DNA from 2 places in the Pseudomonas lundensis genome. Region 2 is predicted to be linked to the other one. Evidence: riboswitches for the same ligand, from Rfam matches in the RefSeq annotation. Region 2 holds a riboswitch; the other holds the start of a gene.
What was found. A riboswitch is a leader RNA that binds a small molecule or an ion and turns the genes downstream of it on or off. The one in region 2 is predicted to bind cobalamin.
Positions count from the first base shown of each region.

Region 1: linked by a shared signal. The riboswitch ahead of cobO (cob(I)yrinic acid a,c-diamide adenosyltransferase) and the one ahead of IF654_RS12350 (CbtB domain-containing protein) in region 2 are both predicted to bind cobalamin.

Region 1 covers NZ_CP062158.2:1,354,286-1,366,416, reverse strand. Annotated here, with positions in the region: gene IF654_RS06670 (adenosylcobinamide-GDP ribazoletransferase) at 1-571, opposite strand, end outside; gene cobC (alpha-ribazole phosphatase family protein) at 568-1,146, opposite strand; gene cobT (nicotinate-nucleotide--dimethylbenzimidazole phosphoribosyltransferase) at 1,143-2,198, opposite strand; gene cobU (bifunctional adenosylcobinamide kinase/adenosylcobinamide-phosphate guanylyltransferase) at 2,195-2,716, opposite strand; gene IF654_RS06650 (cobyric acid synthase) at 2,765-4,219, opposite strand; gene cobD (threonine-phosphate decarboxylase CobD) at 4,216-5,208, opposite strand; gene cbiB (adenosylcobinamide-phosphate synthase CbiB) at 5,201-6,109, opposite strand; gene bluB (5,6-dimethylbenzimidazole synthase) at 6,106-6,756, opposite strand; gene IF654_RS06630 (cobyrinate a,c-diamide synthase) at 6,753-8,066, opposite strand; gene cobO (cob(I)yrinic acid a,c-diamide adenosyltransferase) at 8,077-8,688, opposite strand; cobalamin riboswitch at 8,771-9,013, opposite strand; gene IF654_RS06620 (PQQ-dependent sugar dehydrogenase) at 9,138-10,445, shown strand; gene IF654_RS06615 (C40 family peptidase) at 10,521-11,060, opposite strand; gene IF654_RS06610 (C40 family peptidase) at 11,204-11,827, opposite strand; gene hda (DnaA regulatory inactivator Hda) at 12,038-12,131, opposite strand, start outside.
Region 2 covers NZ_CP062158.2:2,640,673-2,652,803, forward strand. Annotated here, with positions in the region: gene IF654_RS12315 (response regulator) at 1-881, shown strand, start outside; gene IF654_RS12320 (response regulator) at 903-1,280, opposite strand; gene IF654_RS12325 (hybrid sensor histidine kinase/response regulator) at 1,349-2,545, opposite strand; gene IF654_RS12330 (chemotaxis protein CheB) at 2,539-3,141, opposite strand; gene IF654_RS12335 (CheR family methyltransferase) at 3,141-3,956, opposite strand; gene IF654_RS12340 (response regulator) at 3,957-7,454, opposite strand; gene IF654_RS12345 (response regulator) at 7,711-8,070, shown strand; cobalamin riboswitch at 8,106-8,319, shown strand; gene IF654_RS12350 (CbtB domain-containing protein) at 8,415-8,603, shown strand; gene IF654_RS12355 (CbtA family protein) at 8,614-9,315, shown strand; gene IF654_RS12360 (cobalamin biosynthesis protein) at 9,312-9,725, shown strand; gene cobM (precorrin-4 C(11)-methyltransferase) at 9,801-10,547, shown strand; gene nfuA (Fe-S biogenesis protein NfuA) at 10,642-11,226, opposite strand; gene IF654_RS12375 (fatty acid cis/trans isomerase) at 11,337-12,131, opposite strand, start outside.

The DNA.
Region 1 (12,131 bases), 1.3 Mb from region 2:
CCAGCACACATCCCAGCGCGCTGAAGCCCAACACCCACCAGCCTGCGGTGCGCGGCAAATGATCGGCCAGCGCCTGCCCCAGACCTCCCTCACGCACATAAGGTGTGGTCAAAAAAACAACCAACAACGCACTGCGCCCGATCAGCGGCACGATCAACAACCCCGCGAACTGTTGCTGCTCGATCACCGCCAACAAGGCACAGAACTTGAGCAGCAGCACCAGTACTAACACCACCACGGCAATCGGCCCACTGCGCGGGTCTTTCATGATGGTCAGCGTGCGCTCGCGATCACCAAACCCGCCCAGCCACGCATCAGCGCTGTCCGCCAGGCCGTCCAGGTGCAACCCGCCACTGAACAGCACCCACACCGTTAGCAGCAAAGCGGCATGCAGCATAAGCGGCGCACCCGACAACACCGCGTTGGCGCCGTACAAAACTACGCCCAACACCAGGCCCACCAGCGGGTAATACAGCAGCGAACGGCCCGTTTCCCGAGGCGACGGCATGCCGGGTAACCGCACCGGCAAACTGCTCAGAAATTGCAGGGCAATCCAGAACGGTCCCTTCACGCACTCACCTCCCGCAACTCGCCCTCAGCGCTGACCTGCACGTGCAACAAGGCGCCGTGGGGCACCGCGACGCTCAGCAGCTGTTCACGGGGCAAGTCGCGCGCCTGTGCCAATAACCGTTTGATCACACCGCCGTGGCAAACCACCAGCACTTTTTGCCCCGCGTAACGCTGTTGCAGGCGCAAAACCGCCGCTAACACGCGTTCGGCAAAGTCCAGTACCGGCTCCCCTTCGGGCGGCGTAAAGGCATAGGGGTCAGACCAGAACAAGCCCAAAGCCTCGGCATCGGTTTGCATCAAGGCCGCCGCGCTTTGCCCTTCCCACACGCCGAAGTGCAGCTCTTGCAAATCCGCGTCGAGGGTCAACGGCACCTCCAGCGACGCAGCCAGCGCTTGCGCAAACAGGCGGCAGCGCTGCAAGGGCGAGCTGACAATCCGGTCCCACGGCCCCTGCCCCTGAACCGCCTCGTGCATCTGCGCCCAGCCCAGTTCAGTCAGTGCATCGTCCAGACTGCCGCGCAAGCCGCCGCCCAGTTCGGTTTCGCCGTGGCGCAGCAGGTCCAGGCGCACAGTCATGCCGGACGATCCGCCACGGCCGCTTCGGCAAACGTTGCCATGTGCCCGTGCAGGTCGCAGGCCAGGCGCAGCAACGGCACGGCCAGCGCCGCCCCGCTGCCTTCGCCCAGTCGCAGGCCGAGGTCAAGCAACGGCGCGGCCTCGAGGCTTTCGAGCACATGGCGGTGCCCGTGTTCGGCACCCCGATGGCTGAACACCAGCCATGGACGGCACTCGGGGTTCAACCGCACCGCGACCATCGCCGCGACCGTGCAGATAAAGCCATCCACCAACGCCACCACGCCCTCTTGAGCACAGGCCACATACGCACCCGCCAGCGCGGCAATCTCAAAACCACCCAGTCGGAATAACGTTTGCAACGGGTCGTCCAGCAGGCCTGCATGGAAGTCCAGCGCTTGCTCAATCACCCGCGCTTTATGGCTGACGCCCGCTGCGTCCAGGCCAGTGCCGGGTCCGGTCAACAAGGCCGCAGGGCATTCAAGCAACGCACTGGCCACGGCACTGGCCGACGCCGTGTTACCGATGCCCATTTCACCACCAATGAACAGCTCGCTGCCCTGTTCGCGAGCGCGCAAGACACTGTCGCGCCCTGCCTGCAACGCCTTCAAACCTTGGGCATCCGTCATGGCCGGGCCTGTGGCGAAGTTCGCCGTGCCGGCGCCCAGTTGCAGGTGACGAACACCCGCCAGATTGAGCATCGGCGTGACCGTGCCCAGGTCCACCACATCCAGTTGCGCGCCCAGTTGCCGGGCAAGCACGCTGATGGCTGCGCCGCCACTGACAAAGTTGTGCAACATTTGACCGGTAACGGCTTGCGGATAAGCCGAAACACCTTCGGCGACCACGCCATGATCCCCGGCGAAGAGGGCAATCCATAACTGATCGACACGCGGCTTGACCCGCCCTTGCAACCCGGCCAGTTGAATCGCCAGTGTTTCGAGCTGCCCCAGCGAACCTGCGGGCTTGGTCAGTTGCTGTTGACGCTCGGCCGCAGCCTTTTGCGCGTCACGGTCCGGGGATTTACACGGACGCAGCCACCACGGCGTATTCATAAGGCAGTTCCTTTCAACGTCAGGGGCAGGCCTGCGACAGTCAACACAACACGCTGACAGCGCTCAGCCAAGGCTTGATGCAGCCAACCGGCTTCATCGACATAGCGGCGAGTCAATTCGCCCAGCGGCACGACACCCATCCCGGTTTCGTTGCTGACAAACAGAATTTCACCCGGCAACCCTGCCAGGCACGCCAACAGGGCGTCGCGTTCAGCCGTCAGGCGTTGCGCGTCGTCCAGCATCAACAGGTTGGTCATCCACAGCGTCAGGCAGTCCACCAGCAGGCAGGTATCGGCGCGGGCGTTTTCGCGCAGCACGCGGGCCAGTGCCAGCGGCTCTTCAATCAGCCCCCATTGCGCAGGCCGACGCTCGCGATGATGCCGTACCCGCTCGCTCATCTCGCCGTCCTGCGGCTGGCTGGTTGCAATGTACGTCACTGCGTAACCGGACTCGGCTGCCAGCTTTTCGGCCAGACGGCTTTTACCCGAGCGGGCACCGCCCAAAATCAGTTGCAGCATGTTCACGCACCTCTCAAGACAAAACAGCCCGCGGCATCGATTACACCGTTATTGCAGCCCACACAGTTGCCGCAGACGGGCCGTGTCCAAATGGTTTTCCACCAGATCGGCCAAGCGCTCAATGTCCCGCTCGCGCAGCGCGTGATAGTCCACTGCCTGAACGCTAGGCAACCCGGCCCAGCGCAACAGGGCGCTGCAGGCTGCCGGCGACTCGAACAGACCATGCAGGTAAGTCCCGATAATCTGTCCGTCGGCGCTGCAAGCGCCATCGCAACGGCCGTCTTCAAGCTGCACGGCAGGCAGCTCAAGGGCGCTGCCGCGGGTTACACCGGCGTGAATTTCATAACCGCTGACCTCGGCGTTTTCCAGCGCCAGGCGCCCGCGCACATTACGCAGTTGTTTTTCAGCCTCAAGCTGCGTGGTGAATGCCAGCAGGCCCAGCCCGTCACTGGAGCCCGGCGCGCCTTCCAGCCCCAGCGGGTCGTGGACCTGCTCGCCCAGCATCTGCAAGCCGCCGCAAATCCCCAACACCCGGCCGCCGTAGCGCAAATGCCGCTCAATGGCCGTGTCCCAGCCATTGGCGCGCAGGTAGGCCAAGTCGCTGCGAACGCTTTTGGAACCCGGCAGGATGATCAGGTCGGCGGGGGGAATCGGCTGACCCGGCCCTACAAATTGCACATTCACCTGAGGGTGCAGGCGCAGCGGATCGAAATCGGTGTGGTTGCTGATGCGCGGCAGCACCGGCACCACGACGTTGAGCACCCGGTCGGCCTTGTTGATCTGGCGCTGGTCGATGCCGTCCTCGGCTTCCAGGTGCAGGTCCATGACATACGGGAGCACGCCGATCACCGGTTTGCCGGTCCGCTGCTCCAGCCAGTCGAGCCCCGGTTGCAGCAGGGCAATATCGCCACGAAAACGGTTGATGATAAAACCCTGAACCCGCGCCTGTTCGCTCTCGGACAGCAGTTCCAGAGTGCCGACCAAGTGCGCGAAGACGCCACCGCGATTGATGTCGGCAATCAGAATCACCGGGCAGTCCACGGCCTCGGCAAAGCCCATGTTGGCAATGTCGCCGGCGCGCAGGTTGATCTCGGCCGGAGACCCGGCTCCTTCGACCATCACCACCGGGTAGGCCGCACTCAGGCGGTCATGGGAGGCCAGTACGGCCTGCATCGCGATGGCTTTGTAATCGTGATAGGCCACGGCGTTCATGCTGGTCACGGCGCGCCCGTGAATGATCACTTGCGAGCCGGTGTCGCTGTTGGGCTTGAGCAACACCGGGTTCATGTCGGTGTGCGGCGCCAACCCGGCAGCCTGCGCCTGCACAGCCTGCGCGCGACCGATTTCGCCGCCCTCGGCCGTCACCGCGCTGTTGAGCGCCATGTTCTGCGGCTTGAACGGCACCACGCGCACGCCCTGACGAGTCAACCAGCGGCACAACGCTGTCACCAATGTACTTTTGCCCGCATCGGACGTGGTGCCTTGCACCATCAACGTGCTCATGGGGTTTCCTTGGTGTAAGCCTGCAAGGCCTGTTCAAGCTTGAGCCAGTGCGCCTCATCGGCGGGAAGGCCGAAACGCACGCTGCTGTTATGGGTAAACAGGCGCAGGAGAATGCCGCGCCGGGCCATGAAGTCGTACAGGTACTCGGCGTGCGGGGTCATCAGCCACTGAAACAGCGCGCAGCCCCCTTGAGCGGGCAACCCGTACTGGCTGAGCATCGCCACCAGCCGCTGGCTGGCCTGTTCGCTGCGCTGGCGTTGCCGGGCGTGCGCCTCGGTGTCGAGCAGGCACGCCTGTCCCAACACCCGCGTCGGCCCGCTGACCGCCCACGGGCCGACTTGCTCCGCGAGCAACTTGAGCAGCTTGAGTTCCGCCAGTACAAAACCCAGGCGCACCCCCGCCAGCCCGAAAAACTTGCCGAACGAGCGCAGGACGATCAGGCCGGTGCGCTGGCTTTGCGGCGCCAGGCTCATCGTCGGCGTGTTGTCCATGAACGCTTCGTCGACCACCAGCCAGCCCCCGCGCTGCACCAGACGCGCATGCCAGTCCAGCAAGTGCTCGGGCGACAGGCTCAGGCCCGTCGGGTTATTGGGATTGACCACCACCAGCACGTCCAGCTTATCGAGGTAGAAATCGACTTCCTGCTCCATGATTTCGCGCACGATGTGCCCGTTGCGGCGCCAGGCTTCGGCGTGTTCGGCATAGCACGGTGACAATACCCCGACTTTGCCACTGCGGCGCAGACGCGGCAGCAACTGGATGGCACATTGCGACCCCGGCACAGGTAGCACGTTCGGGGCGCCGTAATAGCTGCACGCGGCCTGTTCAAGGCCGTCATCGGTCTCGGGCAATCGGGCCCAGGCGCGCTCGGGTATGTGCCCGATTGCAAAGGGCCAGGGCGCCAGACCGCTGGACAGGTCCAGCCAGTCAGCTTCGGCAATCCCGTAGCGCAGGGCGGCCTGACGCAAACGTCCACCGTGCTCAAGCATAGAATTCACTCCCGACACACAAAATCAGCAGCCACAGCCACACGCCACGCTGCACCAGTTGCCAGCCGCGACCGATGGAATCGGCGTCGGCAGGCAGGCCTTCCCCCAACTGTGGGCGCTCGTGCAACTCACCGTGGTAAATCGCCGGACCTCCCAACGCTACACCCAGTGCGCCTGCACCGGCAGCCATGACCGGGCCGGCGTTGGGGCTGTCCCAGAGTGGCGCCTGTTGTCGCCAGCAGCGCAATGCGGCTCGGGTTTTACCCAACACTGCGTAGGTCAGGGCCACCAGACGCGCGGGAATATAGTTAAGTACATCGTCGATACGGGCAGCGGCCCAGCCGAAACGCTCGAACCGCTCATTGCGATAGCCCCACATCGCGTCGAGGGTATTGCTCAGACGATAGAGCACCACGCCGGGAGCCCCCGCCACGGCAAACCAGAAAATCGCCGCGAACACGGCATCGCTGCCGTTTTCCAGCACCGACTCAGTGGCGGCCCGCGCCACGTCGGTCGCGTCCAGTTCGCTGGTCTGTCGACTGACCAGATAACCGACACGGGTGCGGGCTTCATCCAGGTCCTGACGGCGCAATGCATCAGCCACCGGTTGCACGTGTTCGCCCAAGCTGCGCATGCCCAGCGCGCAATACAAGGCCAGAATGTCCACCAGCCAACCGATGTAAGGCAGCCATGACAACGCCGTGGCCAGAATCGTCAACGGAATGACCGCCAGCACCCAGGCCGTGACCCCGTGACTGCGCCAGCCGCGTCCACCGGAATTGAAACGCTGTTCGATACGGTCCGCCATACGGCCAAACGCGACCAGCGGATGCCAGCGCCTGGGCTCGCCCAACAGTGCGTCCAGCGCCACCCCGGCGACGCACAGCAACGCCACACTCATGGGCTCACTCCCCAATAGTTCTCGTACACCAATTCATTGAGCGGACGCGCCTGCGCCCACCCTTCCAGCACCAGCATAGGCGCCGGGTAAAACGCTTCGACCGGCCCCAGGCACAGCACCGCCAGCGGCTTGGCCCCGACGGGCAAGCCCAGCAGGTCCGCCAGCGCTTGCGGCTCGAACAACGACACCCAGCCCATGCCCAGGCCTTCAACCCGGGCGGCCAGCCACAGGTTCTGAATGGCGCAAGACAATGACGCCATGTCCATTTCCGGCAGCGTGCGCCGACCGAAAATATGCTTCTCGCGATCGTCCATCAACGCGGCCACCAGCACTTCGGCGCAGTCGTGGATGCCTTCGACCTTAAGGGTCATGAATTCATCGGAACGCTCGCCCAGCGCCTCGGCGGTGCGCACCCGCTCCTCCTCCACCAGCGCTTGAATCTTGTCGCGCAGCTCACGGCAGGTGATGCGGATAAACCGCCACGGTTGCATCAAGCCCACGCTAGGGGCCTGATGCGCCGCTTCGAGCAGGCGCGCCAACAGTTCGGGCGCAACGGCGCCGCCGCTGAAATGGCGCATATCGCGGCGCTCGGCGATGGCGCGGTACACCGCTGCGCGCTCTTGGGGACTGAATGCGTTGTCGCTCATGGCACCTTCACAGCACACGGCGCGAACAGCGCAGCCACGGCCTTGGGATTGGACGGAAAGTAAAAGTGCACATAGGACGCTGTCAGGCGGCCTTCGCGATACACCGCTTCGGCACCGCGTCCACCATTGGGGCTCAGGCCCCGGGCAATGGGTTGCAGCTCGGTACGGGTCAGCGAATGGTGATAGGTATGACCGCGCAGTTGGCCTTCAGGCAAGTCCACGGCTTGCAACGCCAAGGCCGCCAGACGCTTTTGCATGGTTGCCTCACCCGCCAGCACCCCCACCAGCTCGGCGCGCTGGCCGTCGACATCGGTCAAGGCATCGAGCAGGTACAACATCCCGCCACACTCCGCCAGCAACGGCTTGCCTGCGGCATGATGAGCGCGGATCGCATCAAGCATCGCGTGGTTACGCGACAGCTCAAGGTGATGCAGTTCGGGGTAGCCACCCGGTAAATACAGGCTGTGCGCAGCGGGAAGCTGCGTGTCACGGATCGGTGAAAAGAACGCCAGCTCCGCGCCCATGTCCCGCAGCAAGGCCAGGCTCGCGCCGTAGGTAAAGGCGAACGCTTCATCCCGGGCCACGGCAATCCGTACGCCCGCCAGCAACGGCTCGACCGTCACCGGCGTCGGCGCGGCGAATTCAACAGCGGGTGGCAGCGCTACCTCGCAGGTGCTGGCCAGCGCGTCGGCTGCGGCATCCAGGCGGGCGTCCAGGTCATTCAACTCGCTGGCTTGCACCAGCCCCAAGTGACGGCTCGGCAACTCGATGCCGGTTTCCCGGGACAACGCGCCATACCAGCGCAAGCCTTCGGTCAGGCTGCCTTCCAGCAATTGCGCGTGACGCACCGTGCCCACCCGGTTGGCCAGCACCCCGGCAAAGGGCAGGTCCGGCTGGTACCGCGCAAGCCCCAAGGCCAGGGCACCAAAGGTCTGGGCCATGGCCGTGCCATCGATGACCCCCAGCACCGGCACCCCGAAATGACGGGCCAGATCTGCGCTGGACGGGGTGCCATCAAACAGCCCCATAACCCCTTCAATCAGGATCAGGTCAGCTTCGCCAGCGGCCTCCCACAGCAAGCGCCTGCTTTCCTCTGCGCCCACCATCCACAAATCGACCTGATACACCGGCGCACCGCTGGCGCGCTCCAGAATCATCGGGTCGAGGAAATCCGGGCCACATTTAAACACCCGCACCTTGCGCCCCTGATTGCGATGCAAACGGGCCAACGCGGCGGTAACGGTGGTCTTGCCCTGACCGGAAGCCGGCGCGGCGATCAACACCGCCGGGCAATGACGCGACTCTCTCATGCTTGAACACTCACAATTCGATGCCTTTCTGGGCTTTGATACCGGCCTGGAACGCGTGTTTGACTACGTTCATTTCCGTCACGGTGTCGGCCAGGTCAATCAGTTCAGGTTTTGCACCGCGCCCGGTGACCAGCACATGCTGCATCGGCGGGCGGGCTTGCAGGTCTGTCAGCACCTGATCCAGGTCGAGGTAGCCGTGCTTGAGCGCAATGTTCAGCTCATCGAGCACCACCAGCCCGATGGACGGATCGCGCAGCATGTCGCGGGACACTTCCCAGGCAGCCTCGGCCGCCGCGATGTCGCGCTGGCGGTCCTGGGTTTCCCAGGTGAAGCCCTCGCCCATCACGTGATAGCGCACTTGCTCCGGAAAGCGGCGGAAGAAGCGCTCTTCACCGGTGCTGTTGCGGCCCTTGATGAACTGCACCACGCCGCACTGCATGCCGTGGCCCATGGCGCGGGCCAGCATGCCGAAAGCCGAGCTGCTCTTGCCTTTGCCATTGCCGGTCAAGACCAGCAGCAGACCACATTCATTGGGTGCGCTGGCGATGCGCTCGTCCATGACGGCTTTTTTGCGCAGCATGCGCGCCTGATGACGTTCGTCGCGTTCGGGGGATTCATTCATGGCAGCTCTCCGTTGGGGCTGAAAAAAGCAAACGGGAGGCGGGGGGAGATTTAACAACAGCGACACACCGTCGCCCGCCGCGAGGTGCTGGATGGATCAGGCCGGTCTCCGGGCTCATGAGCGGGCCGCCTGCCTGGCAGCAACCCTGACCGCGCGCCTTCCCGTGTACAGACACAGTGGCACTCAGCGCGGTGTTGACTCATTTACCGTTGCGGGGGCAGCGCCGGAATCGTGAACCTGGCGCACTGCGCCCTGCCCCTCACCGGCTTCCCTGTTTCACCCTGCCAGCCCATGGCTGCAGAGCACCTGAAACAAGCGGCGAAGGTTAGAGGGTTGGGGGTGGAGCGTCAATTAAAGGAAGCGCTGACCTGCACTTCAAAACGGCATTGCCCTGAACCTTTGCACGACTAGGCTTCTCTATCACTTACACCCCACTCATGGAGATTCACATGCTTAAGCGCCAGCACGCTGTTGTCATCGTACTTGCAGCAGGGTTAGCCGCCTGTGGTGAGAGTTCGACCTTGCAAGTGGCGGATGGCACCGGCCCCTCGCCCAAGCTGCCTGAGCCCAACAAGACGCTGATTCCGACGGTCAATATCGCACCCGCCGTGGGATGGTCTCAGGGCGCCAAGCCGATTGCCGCCGAAGGGTTGCAGGTCAGCGCCTTCGCCGAGGACCTCGACCACCCGCGCTGGCTGTATGTGCTGCCCAACGGTGATGTGCTGGTGGCAGAAACCAATGCCCCGCCCAAACCGGACGACAGCAAGGGGATTCGCGGCTGGGTGATGGAAAAGGTCATGGGCAAAGCGGGCGCGGGCGTGCCAAGTGCGAACCGGATCACCCTGTTGCGCGATGCCAATCACGACGGCATCGCTGAAACCCGCAGCGTGTTTTTGCAGAACCTGAATTCGCCGTTCGGCATGGCGCTGGTCGGCAACGATCTGTATGTGGCCGACTCGGACAAGCTACTGCGCTTCCCCTATCAGGCCGGTGCCGACAGCATCAGCGCCCAGCCGACCAAAGTGGTCGATCTGCCGGGCGGCCCGCTGAACCATCACTGGACCAAAAACGTGATTGCCAGCCCCGATGGCAAAAAGCTCTACGTGACCGTTGGCTCCAACAGCAACGTGGGCGAGAACGGCATGGATAAAGAGGAAGGCCGCGCGGCGATCTGGGAAGTAGACCCGGCCACCGGCAGCCACCGGATTTTCGCGTCGGGCTTGCGCAACCCCAATGGCATGGACTGGGAACCGGCCACCGGCAAGCTCTGGACCGCCGTTAATGAACGCGACGAGATCGGCAGCGACCTTGTACCGGACTACATCACTTCGGTTAAAGACGGCGGTTTCTATGGCTGGCCCTACAGCTATTACGGCCAACACGTCGACGTCAGGGTCGACCCGCAAAACCCAGAATTGGTGGCCAAGGCCATTGCCCCCGACTTTGCCGTCGGCCCGCACACCGCGTCATTGGGGTTGAGTTTTGCCGATGGCAGCAAGTTGCCAAACTTCACCGAAGGAGCGTTTATCGGCCAGCATGGCTCTTGGAATCGCAAACCCCACAGCGGTTACAAAGTGATTTTCGTGCCGTTCGCGGATGGCAAACCAACCGGCATGCCGATGGATGTCTTGACCGGGTTCCTCAACGCGGATGAAAAAGCGATGGGCCGGCCGGTGGGCGTGGTGATCGACAAACAGGGTGATCTGCTGGTGGCCGATGATGTCGGCAACAAAGTCTGGCGCGTGTCAGCCAAGTAAGGGGCTTTCTGGTTGCCCCGATAAAAAAAAGAGAGGCTGTGCAATCACAGCCTCTCTTTTATTCAACAGTGCCGCTTATGGATTGCGGGCCAGGTGCTGCTCGGTAGGCAGTACACGCTTGGCATTCAGATAGGCTTTTTGCCAGTAGGCTTTGGACAGGCTGTCGAGCTTGACCGTACCGCCCGTGGCCGGCGCATGAACGAAGCGCCCTTCTCCCACGTAAATCCCCGCATGACTGACCTGCGTCCCGCCACTGGTGGCGAAGAACAGCAGGTCGCCGGTTTGCAGCTTGTCTTTACCCACATTCGGCGCACTCATCACGATCATCTCGCGGGTCGAGCGCGGCAACGAAATGCCAGCGGCATCGTTATAGACGTACTTGATCAGACCACTGCAATCAAAGCCCGAGTCCGGGGTATTACCGCCCCACCGATAAGGCGTGCCCACCAGCCCCAGCGCACGGAACAACACATCGGCGGCGACGGGCGAGAAGTCATCAGAGGGGTTGGCAAATACCACCGGCTTTTTGGCCACGGGGGCGGGCGGCGGGTTGCTGGCGCAAGCACTGAGCAGGGCTGCTAGAGTCAAAACTGAGAGGCGGGCCATGATTGACATAAACAGAACGTTCCTGATTCTGGATACGGCAACTCGGCCGCGAAACCTGAAACCGCGACAGGCACTACCTTCGCGGCTCAGGAATTTAACAATGCGACTGAATTCTAGCCCTTAGAGGCCAAACTTCAAGTGAAGCTTTAACTTTACTTGCGGGCTATGACGCTCGTTGGCGCCATGGCCAGTGCGCGCTTGGCTTCAATGAAGGTTTTGCTCCAGTAGGTATCGCCCAACTTGTCGATACGCACCCCGCCACTGCGACGGCTGCTGGAGTGGATGAACTGGTCGTCCCCCAAGTAGATCCCGGCATGGCTGACACGCCCGCGACCGTTGGTGCTGAAGAACAGCAGGTCACCCGGCTTGAGCTTGTTACGCGCCACCAGCGGCGCATCAACGTTGATCATTTCGCGCGTGGAACGCGGCAATTGCATGCCAGCTTCTTCGCGGAACAGATAACCGATGAAACCGCTGCAGTCGAAGCCTGCTTCCGAGGTGCCGCCAAAACGGTAACGGGTACCGATCAAGGACATGCCGCGCTCAAGAATGCTGTCCGCCAATGCTGGCAGCTCATAAGGCTTGCTGTTTTCGGAGAATTGAGCCAGTTCTTTTTCGGTCGCCAGTTCTTCCTGATAAAGAGCGGAATCCTGGGACACAGATGACTTTTGAACCTGCCGGTCGACTACTTGCTGAGACACTGGCGAGTGCGCAGCGCAACCAAATAACAGGGTAACGAGTGCGAGGGGCACGAGGGGTGCGAAGCGATTTAGCATGGGCACGACCGTGGCTTGTAGGAAAAGTAGCCGCGACTATGCCAACTATGATCCTCATTTGCAAATTCAATCGATCTAAATGTGACTCGGCAGTTTTCTCATGACATCTAAGGTTTTACACCCCTGACGATAGAATCTGCGTTCGCCACCCTGCTGGCGCGCGGTTTTTCTGGCGCCTGCCATTTGCCAGACCGGCTATAAAACGAGGGATTACCAGCCCAAAGTTTCTTTCAGAAAAGGGATGGTCAGCTTGCGCTGGGCTTGCAAAGACGCCTGATCGAGCTGCTCCAGCAGATCAAACAGC
Region 2 (12,131 bases):
TGGCGCAGCGGGCGTTGCTGGAACAAAACCTCGCGCCGGCCACCCAGCTCACCCTGGAAGCCGATGACAACCTGTGGATCGCCGACGTGGATCCGCAGCAATTGGAAAACGCGTTACTGCATTTGGTGTCCAACGCCCGCGATGCCATGCCCGAGGACGGTCACCTCACCGTCAAGACGTACAACGTGCAAGTCGACACCGCCTTCAGCGAAGCCAACGGACACTTCACTCCCGGCGACTACATCGTGCTCAGCGCCAGCGACAATGGCTGCGGCATGCAAGAAAGCACGCTTAAACGCGCCTTCGACCCGTTTTTCACCACCAAACCCATCGGTCAGGGCACAGGCCTCGGGTTGTCGATGATTTATGGGTTCTGCAAACAGTCACGCGGCCATGTGCGCATCATCAGCCAGGAACGCAGCGGCACCACGGTGCAATTGTTTTTACCGCGCTGTAACGGCAGCAGTGGTGAGCTCAGCGCGCAAGGCCTGTCACAGGCAGAAACGGCCGCCAACGCCGAAAAAACGCTGCTGGTGGTTGAAGATGACAACGCGGTACGCAGCCTGGTGATCGAAGTGCTGCGAGAACACGGCTACACGGTGCTCAGCGCCGAAGATGCGAATGCTGCGCTGCCGATAATCGAGTCGGCGCAAGCCATTGATTTATTGATCAGCGATGTGGGACTGCCGGGCATGAACGGCCGCCAGCTGGCCGAGATCAGTCGTCAGGCGCGCCCTGACCTCAAGGTGCTGTTTATCACCGGATACGCACAGCATGCGACTGCGCGTGGCGGTTTTCTGGATGAAGGCATGCAGTTGATTACCAAGCCCTTCACCTTTGACCTGCTGACGGCCAAGGTGAATGAGATGCTGCTGGCCTGAATCCTCTTTATCAAGCGGATGTCAGACCAGCTGGTTCTGGATGATTTCTTTGAGCTTATCCAGATCGAACGGCTTGCCCAAAATCGGCGCCTTGCGCGTGATGGGGCTGTCCGTCTCGCGTATTTCCTGCGGGTAGCCGCTGATAAAAATCACTTTCAGGTCCGGCCGCAGTTTGACCGCAGGCTCAGCGATCTGTACCCCGGAAATACCGCCCGGCAGCCGAAAGTCCGTGACCATCAAGTCCAGATGCGGCTTGCTGGCCAGGATCTCAAAGGCCTGCTCACCGTTTTCGGCCTGCAACACGCGATAGCCTTCGCCTGACAAATAGGCCGACAAGACCATCAGGATCGAAGGGTCGTCTTCGACAATCAGAACCACATCTTGTGCATCTTCACTCATGGGGGAAACCTTAATTGCTGCAAATGCTGCCAATACGACCATGGGGTCGGCCATAGGTTGCGGCTAATTTACGCGTTTTGCGCCAATGGCAGGCTGACCCGGAATACAGCGCCCTCACCCAGGGCACTTTGTACGGTGATTTTGCCGCCGTGGGCCGCCACAATCTGCTCGGAGATGAACAACCCAAGCCCCAGCCCGGCCACGGCATGCTTGGCTGATACCCGCTCAAACTGCTGGAAAATGCGTTGCTGGTTTTCTTCGCTGATGCCAATGCCCTGATCGCGGACTTCCACGATAGCGTTCTCGCCTTCGACATACACTGAAACATCAATCGGGCTTTTGGCCCCATAGCGCAACGCATTGGTCAGCAGGTTCGACACCACCTGTTCGATGCGAAACTCATCCCACAGCCCGACGACCGGACTGTCAGCACTCAGATTGACACTCGACTGGGCCGCGCTGATCTGTGGCGCAAAGGTTTCCACCAGCGTGCTCACCAAACGCGACAAATCGAACTGACCCGGCCTGATTGACAGTTTGCCAGTGCGAATGCGCGACACGTCGAGCATGTCTTCGATCAGGCGAATCAGGCTTTGGATCTGGCGCTCATCGCGCTCTACCATGGCCTGCATTTTGTCCAGGGTGAACGCTGCGGCATTGTCCCGTGCCAGGTGCATTTTGCGCAGCTGGGTTTCCAGAATCAGCCCGTTGAGCGGCGTACGCACTTCATGGGAGACGATGGACATGAAATCGTCGCGCATGCGCACGGCGTGCTCCAGCTCACCTTGAGTGACCTGCAACTGCGCCAACAGCACTTCTTGCTCGCGGCGACTTTGCTCCAGGGCTTCGACTTGCTGCTTGACTGCTTTTCGCTGGCGGTACAGGTCAACGAACACATTAACCTTGCTTTTGACCGCGTGAATATCCAGCGGCTTGTGCAGAAAATCCACCGCGCCGCTTTCGTAGCCCTTGAAGGCGTAATTCATTTCGCGCCCTGCGGCGCTGACAAACACGATGGGAATATTTTTGGTTTTTTCGGTGCCGCGCATCATTTCGGCCAGCTCGAAACCGTTCATGCCCGGCATCTGCACGTCCAGAATGGCCAGCGCAAATTCATGTTGCAGCAGCAACGACAGCGCCTCGTCGGCTGACAAAGCCTTGTAGACGGCGCGGTCTTCGCGCTTGATCAACGCTTCCAGTGCCAGCAGGTTTTCTGGCAGATCATCGACGATCAGCAGCTTGGCTTGAATATCACTTACTAACATTCGATTCGTTCCAGCTCGACAAGCAGACGGCCGATGCCGCGCAAAGGGAGGATGTAGTCCGGTTTCATACGGTCCAGTGCCGCTTGCGGCATGGTGGAAACCAAGGCTTCTTCAGGGTCTTGAACGATGGTCACACCGCCCGACTGCTTGACTGTGGCAATCCCCTGAGCACCGTCCTGATTGGCGCCAGTCAGTAAAATCGCAGCCAGACGCGCTTCGTACGTGTCTGCCGCGGACTCAAATAAGTAATCAATGGAGGGCCGCGAATAATGCACGCGCGCCTCCTGACTCAATGAAAAACTGCCATCGCGCTCCACCGACAGGTGATAGCCTGGCGACGCAAAATAGAGCGTTCCCGGTTCAATCGTGTCCTTGTCGGCGGCTTCTTTGACCTTGATCGACAAACGCCGTGCAAACACTTGCGCCAACTGACTGCGGCGCTCATCGGGCAGGTGCAGCACCACAATCAGCGGCAAGCGAAAGCCTTGCCGCAGGTCCGCAAAAATCGTCAACAAGGCTTCAACACCCCCGGCGGACGCACCGACCACGACGGCGTCGACCTGCCGCAGGCCAATGAACGTTTCAGGCTCGTTCATCATAGCTTGCGGTAAATCCGCTCTTGCTTGAGCACAGGCGTGAATTGCTTGCTGTAGTCCGAGAAGTCCAGCGTCTCTTTACTGCCCAGCATCAAGAAGCCACGGTGGCACAAGGAGTCGTGAAACAATCCGAACGCCCGATTCTGCAAACTTTTATTGAAATAAATCAGTACGTTACGGCATGAAATTAAATGCGTTTCTGAGAACACGCTGTCGGTCGCCAGGCTGTGGTCGGCGAACGTCACGTTCTCGCGCAAGCTTTTGTCGAAAATCGCGTAATCATAGGCCGCTGTGTAGTACTCCGAGAACTCGCGCTGGCCGCCGGCCTTCAGGTAGTTCTGGGTGTAGCCGCGGATGTTTTCGAGGGAGAAGATCCCCTGCTTGGCCTTTTCCAGCGAACGCGGGTTGATGTCGGTGGCATAAATGATCGTGCGGTCCAGCAGCCCCTCTTCGCGCAGCAGGATGGCCATGGAGTACACCTCTTCGCCCGTGCTGCACCCGGCGATCCAGATTTTCAGCGACGGGTAGGTTCTGAGGATCGGCACCACTTCCTGACGCAGCGCCAAAAAATGCTCGGGATCGCGAAACATCTCACTGACCGGGATCGTCAAGTACTGCAATAACTGCATGAACGCGGTCGGGTCGTGCAGCACCCGCTCCTGCAACGCCGAGATGGTATTGCAGTCGAATTGGCGCATGGCGTGATGCACCCGGCGCTTGACCGAAGCACCGGAGTAATCACGAAAGTCATAGCTGTATTTGAGATAGATCGCTTCAATCAGCAGACGTATTTCAATATCGGTGTTTCGCGGCACTTAAATACGTTCCATTTTGGGCAACCAGACCCGGATCAGCGAAAACAGGCGATCCAGGTCAATCGGTTTGGCCAGGTAGTCATTGGACCCGGCTTGCAGGCAGCGCTCCTGATCGTCTTTCATGGCCTTGGCCGTGACAGCAATGATCGGCAGCTTGCGCCAGCGCGGGTTTTTGCGAATTTCAACAGTGGCTTCGTAACCGTCCATCTCGGGCATCATCACGTCCATGAGCACCAGATCGATATCATCCTCTTCGTTCAGGCGCTCAATCGCCTCATGGCCATTTCGGCCAATGACCACAATGGCGCCCTTATGCTCCAGCGCGCTGGTTAGAGCGAAGATGTTTCGTACATCGTCATCGACCAGCAAAATTTTGCGCCCTTCGAACACTTTGTCTCGGCTACGCGCGGTCTTAAGCATGGTCTGGCGTTCATGGGACAACTGGGATTCGACTTTGTGCAGAAATAAAGTCACTTCATCGAGCAGGCGTTCCGGGGAGCGGGCGCCTTTGATGATGATCGAACGCGAGTACTTGCGCAGCTCGGCCTCTTCATCCCGGGTCAGGTTACGACCGGTGTACACAATCACCGGCGGGAACGAGCAGATGTCTTCGGTGGACATGCGCTTGAGCAAGTCGCCGCCCAGCATGTCCGGCAGTTTGAGGTCGATGACCATGCAGTCGTAGATGTGGGTGCGCAGCAGGTCCAGAGCTTCTTGCGCGTAACCAACGGCGGTGATTTCGATGTCATCGTCGCCGATCAGGCGGGCAATGCTGTCACGTTGCAGGTCATCGTCTTCGACCAGCAATACGCGTTTGACCTTCTGCGTGAGCTTGGCTTCAAGGCGTGCGAACACGTCCTTGAGCTCTTCGCGGGTGGTGGGTTTGACCGCATACCCTACGGCGCCCATGTGCATGGCCGCTTCAACACGGTCTTCAACAGAAATCACGTGCACCGGAATGTGTCGGGTCGGCGCCAGCTCCTTGAGTCGCTGCAACACCGTCAGGCCGGAATGGTCGGGCAGGCGCATGTCCAGCAAGATTGCATCCGGGATGAACTCGGCCGCCAGGCTGAAGCCTTCATCGGCACCGTGAGCCACCAGGCAGTGATAGCCCAGCTCATGGGCCAGGTCGAAGAGGATGCGGGCAAAGTTTGGCTCGTCCTCAATCACCAGAATGCAGCGCGTGGTAAACGGTGCTTTCTCGCGATCATCCATGAACCGCGGAATCTCGACGTTCGGTACATTCATCACCGGTTGCGGGGCGGGCGGCGCGGCAACGACCACGGCTTTGGCCGGCTCCGCCACTGGGGCCTGGGCGTACGGCTCATCCTGTTCGACGAACTGTTCAGGCAGGACCAGCGTGAAAATACTGCCCTGACCCGGTTCACTGGTGACGCTGATCGAACCGCCCAGCAAGTTGGCCAGATCACGGGAAATCGACAGCCCCAGACCTGTACCGCCATAACGGCGGTTGGTGGTGCCGTCTGCCTGACGGAACGCCTCGAAGATGCTCTCTTGCTGCTCGGCTGCGATGCCGATTCCCGAATCGCGCACGGTGAAGGCAATGCCCTCGCCCGGTTGGCGCGACACGGTGAGGCTGACCTGACCTTTTTCGGTGAACTTGATGGCGTTGGATAACAGGTTTTTCAAAATCTGCTCCAGGCGCTGACGATCCGTGAAGATCATCGGCGGCGTGCCCGGTTGCAGCTCGACCTGGAAATCCAGTGCCTTTTCCCCGGCCAGCGGCTGGAACATGCTTCGCAGACCGTCCACCAGACGCGGAACGCTGGTGTTTTCCGGGCGCACTTCAAGCTTGCCGGCTTCGACTTTGGAGATGTCCAGAATGTCGTTGATCAGATTGAGCAAGTCATTGCCCGCCGAGTAGATCGACTCGGCAAACTTCACTTGTTCGGCAGTCAGGTTCTCGTGCGGGTTTTCCGACAGCAATTTGGCCAGGATCAACGAGCTGTTCAGCGGCGTACGCAGCTCGTGAGACATGTTGGCCAGGAACTCGGACTTGTATTTGCTGGAACGCTGCAACTCTTCAGCGCGCTCCTCCAGTTGCACTTGAGCCTGATTCAGCTCGGTGTTCTTCTGATCCATCGCATCGCGCTGGGCGGCCAATGCCAGTGCCTGATCGGCCAACTGCTCGTTGGTCTGTTCGAGTTCAGCCTGCTGAGTTTCCAGATGGGTCTGGGACTCTTTAAGAATGCGCGACTGCTCTTCCAGCTCTTCGTTGGCGGTCTTGAGCTCTTCCTGCTGCACCTGCAACTCTTCGTTGAGCTGCTGGGTTTCGGCCAGCACTTCCTGCAAACGCTGACGGTAGCGGGCCGCTTCAATCGAGGTGCCGATGTTGTCGGCAATCAACTCGAACAACTCAATGTCACGCTCGGTCAAGGGGCGCAAGAAGCCCAGTTCGATCACGCCGTTGACCCGGTCGTCGTCACTGGTGGGCACGACCAACACGCTGCGCGGGCTGCCTTCGCCCAGCCCTGAGCTGACCTTGAAGTAACCGGCGGGCACATTGTCCAGGCGAATCAAGGTATCTTGCTGCGCCGCCTGCCCGACAATGCCTTCGTCGTTGTGAATCAGTTGGTCCTGTAGCTCCTGCTCGCGGGAGAAGCCGTAACTGGCCACCCGCTTGAGGCCACCGTGGTCTTCACGCACATAAACGGCCGCGACCACCGAACCCAAGTACTGCGCGCAAAACTGCAGAATATTGCGGCCCAGCATGTTCAGGGTCAGACGCCCCAGCACCTGTTCAGCCAGTTCGGTCTGACCGTTGCGCAGCCAGGCCTGCTGTTCAAGACGTTGCGCACTTTTAACCTGTGCGTCGAGGGTGTCGCTGTAACTCTTTGAAAGATTGACCAGATCGCGGCGTCCGACATAGGCCAGAAAACCGCTGAGGCCCAGCACAAACAGCAGGTAAAGGCCGATCACCAGGAACGTGGTGCGGCTCACGTCATCGTTACGCTCAACACGCAACTGTTGCTCCATGGCAATGAATTCGTCGAAGGCCTTGCGCACTTGATCGGTCAGCCGCTTACCGCGCCCCGATAGCACGGCGCCACGGTAATCGCCATTGCTGCGACGCAGCTCAATCATGTCCTGAGCGTACCGGCTCCAGTCGTTTTGCAAGGCCTGTAGACGTTTGAGGCGGTCCACCTGCTGCGGATTGTCGCTGACCAGTTCTTCTAGGCCATGCAGTTGCGCAGTGATCTGTGGTTTGGCCACTTCGTACGGGTCGAGAAAATGTTCGTCGCCGGTGATTAAGAAACCGCGCATCCCGGTTTCAAGGTCAACGGTGAGCTTGATGGCCTCATTCGCGTTACTGATCACGCGGTCAGTGTGTTGCAGCCACTGAATGACCGACAGCAAATAGCTGATCATCACCACAAACAAAACGGCGCTGAGCACGCCCACACCCAAGGGCAAACCGACGTTGCGACTCAGGAGTTTGCGAAAGCTACGCTCATCAACCGATGCTGGTGCATTCATTTTTCTGGCCCGTGAACAGTGTTAAAAAACAGCAAGTTTGCCGGATTATCGAGCAATTAATCTATTTTCTTACGATAAACAGTACAAATTCGTACTCAAGTACGGACTCAGAGACTACATACAGCTATCCTTGCAGACCTTGTGCGAAGGTATTTTTCGTACAACAGCGGGAACTTGTCCGGGGATACGGCTTACTCATAAGGCAAGTCGATACGTTTTGGCTTCACCGCGCTCACCACTTTTCGGGATACCCACTATGCCTGCAACACCCTCCACCATCCTCGTTGTAGAAGACGATGCCATTGTTCGCATGCTGATCGTGGATGTGCTGGAAGAATTGGAATTCAATGTGCTGGAGGCAGATGGCGGCGAAGAAGCACTGACGTTCATCAAGAACACCGAACTGGTCATTGATCTGCTCATGACCGATGTCGGTCTCCCGATCATGGACGGCCGTGAACTGGCTGAGCAGGCACTGCTCTTGCGGCCCACGTTACCGGTGCTGTTTGCCAGCGGGTATGCCGAAAGCCTGGCTAAGCCTGACAACGCCTTCGTTATCGGCAAGCCCTTTTCAATTGATCAGTTACGCGACAAGGTCAAGAGCATCCTTTCCTGACACGTGAATTGACGCCTCCCCCGCTGCCATGCTCTCCTACACATCTTGTATCAGGTGCCCTTCACAGGGTGAAACGGGAAACCGGTGCGTCAGGCGCTCATCGCCTTGATCAGTCCGGTGCTGCCCCCGCAACGGTAAGCGAGCGGAACATCACAACCACTGTGCCCAGGCATGGGAAGGCGATGTTCAGCGGTTCAATGATTTGAACCCCTCGTGAGCCCGGAGACCGGCCTGTTCACATCCATTGACAAACCCGCGGTGGGCGGGCGCTGTTGAACCCTGCGAGCTTCGTTCGCGGGGTTTTCTTGCGCTTCTCCCCCGCTGTCTGACCCGAGGGAAGCGCCATGTCCATCAGCACCAGCCGTACGCAGTCTGCAACGTCCACGTCCACCCAAAGCCAGCGCATCGTTGCGGCTGTCGGCGTTGCCGTGCTGGGAGCGTTTCTGGTTTACTTCGCGGGCTTTTCTCACATTGACGCGGTACACAATGCCGCGCACGACACCCGTCACAGTTCAGCCTTCCCCTGCCATTGAGACCCCGGCCATGATTAAGCGCATTGCTCAAACTGCCGGTTTTACGGGCTTGCTGGCCGCCCTGTTGCTGACCGTGCTGCAAAGCCTGTGGGTGACGCCGCTGATTCTCGAAGCTGAAACCTTCGAAAAGCCGGCCGAGACGCCCGCGCATACACACACTGACACCCACATGGCTGCCCATACCCATGACGCTGAGGCCTGGGAGCCGGAGGATGGCTGGCAGCGCGTGTTGTCCACCACCGGCGGCAACTTGGTGGTCGCTGTGGGGTTTGCCTTGATGCTCGCAGGCCTGTACACACTGCGCAGCCCGACCCGCACCTCTCAGGGTGTGCTCTGGGGATTGGCGGGGTATGCCACGTTTTGCCTGGCGCCGACGCTGGGCCTGCCGCCCGAGCTGCCGGGCACCGCTGCGGCGGATTTGCTGCAACGTCAGGTCTGGTGGGTGAGCACCGCAGCGTCCACTGCCGTGGCCATTGCCTTGGTGGTGTTTGGCAAACATTGGGCACTGAAAGTGCTCGGGGTGGTGATTCTGGTCATCCCCCATGTCCTGGGCGCACCCCAGCCTGTGGTTCACTCAAGCCTAGCCCCGCAAGCCCTCGAAACCCAATTCAAAGTGGCTTCGCAATTGACCAATGTGGTGTTTTGGCTGGCACTGGGGGTGATCAGCGCGTGGTTGTTCCGACGTAAAGCTGATGGCCAGTACGCTGCATGACCGCCGCGCCCACCGCCCCCACCTTCGTGGTGGGGCTGGGCTGTCGACGCGGTTGCAGCGCTGAAGAACTGTTGACGCTGATCCAGGCGTCTCTGAGTCATGCCGGGATCACGCTCAGCGAGGTCCGGGCCTTGGCCAGTATTGATGGCAAGCGCAACGAACCCGGCCTGATCCAGCTGGCGCAGCAGTTGAAACGGCCTTTGCACGTCTTCAGCGCACAACAGCTCGCCGCGTTTGCCCCCCGGCTCAGTCACCGGTCCCCCGTCTCGTTCGCCCACACCGGCTGTTTCGGGGTGGCTGAAAGTGCGGCACTGGCGCTCTGCGAGTGCTTGACCGGGGACCGCGCGACGCTGCGGGTCACGCGCCAGACTTCGCATAACGCGACGTTTGCGTTAGCGACCCGGCAATAATCAGGCGATACTTCGCCGCCTCACTATGAGCGCTGTTCAAGCGGCGCTCTATTTCGCATCGTTCAAGAGACTGCCATGACTGTGTATTTCATCGGTGCCGGCCCCGGCGATCCAGAGCTGATCACCGTCAAAGGCCAGCGTCTGATCCGCAGCTGCCCCGTCATCATCTACGCTGGCTCACTGGTGCCCGCCGCCGTGCTGGAGGGTCATCAGGCCGAGCAGGTGATCAACAGCGCCCCATTGCATCTGGAGCAAATCATCGAGCTGATCCAGTCGGCCGACGCTCAAGGTCAGGACGTGGCCCGCGTCCATTCCGGCGACCCTAGCCTGTATGGCGCCATCGGTGAGCAAATCCGCTGCCTGCGGGCGCGGGGCATTGCGTTTGAGATCATCCCCGGGGTCACGGCGACCGCCGCGTGCGCCGCCCTGCTCGAAGCGGAGCTGACCCTGCCTGATATTTCGCAAACGGTGATCCTGACCCGCTACGCGGAAAAGACCGTGATGCCCGCAGGCGAAGAACTGGCCAGTCTGGCCCGTCATCAAGCGACCATGGCCATTCATTTGGGGGTCAAGAACCTTGCCTCGATCGTGGACGAACTGACACCCCACTACGGCAGCGATTGCCCGATAGCCGTCATCCACCGTGCCAGTTGGCCGGATCAAGACGCCGCCACCGGCACCCTGGCTGACATTGTCGAGAAGGTTCAGGCCAAAGGGTTCAGACGCACGGCGTTGATCCTGGTCGGTCGCGTGCTGGCCAACGACAGCTTCAGCGAATCGTCGCTGTACCGCGCTGGTCACGCACATCTGTATCGCCCGTAGCGGTCTTTGGCCCAATCGGCAGGCATAAAAAAACGGTGCTCACGGGGCACCGTTTTTTTATAGAACGCGCAGCGAACACCTTGGGACTGATGACTCAGTAGTAGGCGTTTTCTTTCTGCGAGTGGTCGGTCACGTCACGCACGCCTTTGAGCTCGGGAATACGCTCCAACAAGGTGCGCTCGATCCCTTCACGCAAGGTCACGTCGGCCTGACCGCAACCCTGGCAGCCACCGCCGAACTTGAGGACCGCAATGCCGTCTTCTACCACTTCGATCAAGCTGACCTGACCGCCGTGACTGGCCAGACCGGGATTGATCTCGGTTTGCAGGTAGTAATTGATGCGCTCGTTGATCGGGCTGTCGGCGTTGACCATGGGCACTTTGGCGTTAGGCGCCTTGATGGTCAGTTGCCCGCCCATGCGATCGGTCGCGTAATCCACAACGGCGTCTTCAAGAAACGGCTCGCTGACCGCGTCGATCCAGGCGGTGAAGCTTTTCAGGCCCAGCGCGGTATCTTCTGGTTTTTCTTCACCAGGCTTGCAATACGCAATACAGGTTTCAGCGTACTGGGTGCCGGGCTGGGTGATAAACACGCGGATGCCGATACCCGAGGTGTTCTGCTTGGACAGCAGATCAGCCAGGTAATCGTGTGCGGCGTCGGTAATCGTTATGGCGCTCATGGAATCTCCTCGCAGACATGGGGCGCAGTTTACGCCAATCGGCGCGCCTGACAAAGTCCTAGTATTTTTGTCAGGAAAGCCGCACCCCACGTGGGTGAAACAAATGACCTTTACAGGTTCTCGTAGCGGTTCATGTCCAGCACGCCCGCCTCTACAGGGTCGGTTTGGTTAATGTATTCGCCAATGTCATGGAAGTACTGCCAAAACTGCGGGTGGCTGCGGCGAATTCCCCAGCGCTGGACGATGGCCTCAAACGCGGTTTGATCCTGGCTCGCCTCCATCGCCTCGACAAAAGCCTCTACCTCATCGGCCGGAATGTTGAACATAAAGTTCGGGTAACTGCTGAGCACGCCCGGGTAAATGGTCAGCGTGTCCAGCCCCGGCTGCAGGCGGTATTCCTCGCCCAGCATAAAGGCCACGTTGGTATGCGCGCGGTTGTGCAACAGGCTGTACATCTCACGTTTGCCGTCGGCACTCTCGATACGCAGCATGGTGGCTTCGGGCAATTGGTTGATGACCGGTAAGCCGGCGGCAGGACGCGAGGTCAGGCGGCTCAGCGATTGCTCGGCATACTGGAAGGCACGCGGGATGTTCGGCCGTGAACAATAAGCGCCCGTACAGCGGTTGATCGGGTCCGGCCGCGCATTCAGGGTGCCGGTGCGCTCAATCAACTTGAGGGCAAAATCGCGTTTCGGGTCGGCCGGGTCCAGCTTCATACCAGTTGGGGTGTCCGTGTCGATCTTCTGATAGTCCATCCACATCTTCAGCTTGCCGCTATTTTGATACCAGTCGCCCAGAATGGCGGCCCGCGCGTCGGCAGGCATCAAACGCAGAAAGTTGACCTCGGCGCCGTTGCGAATCAAATCGAAGTAGAGACGCGTCTGGGCCTGATGCGAGACGTTGCC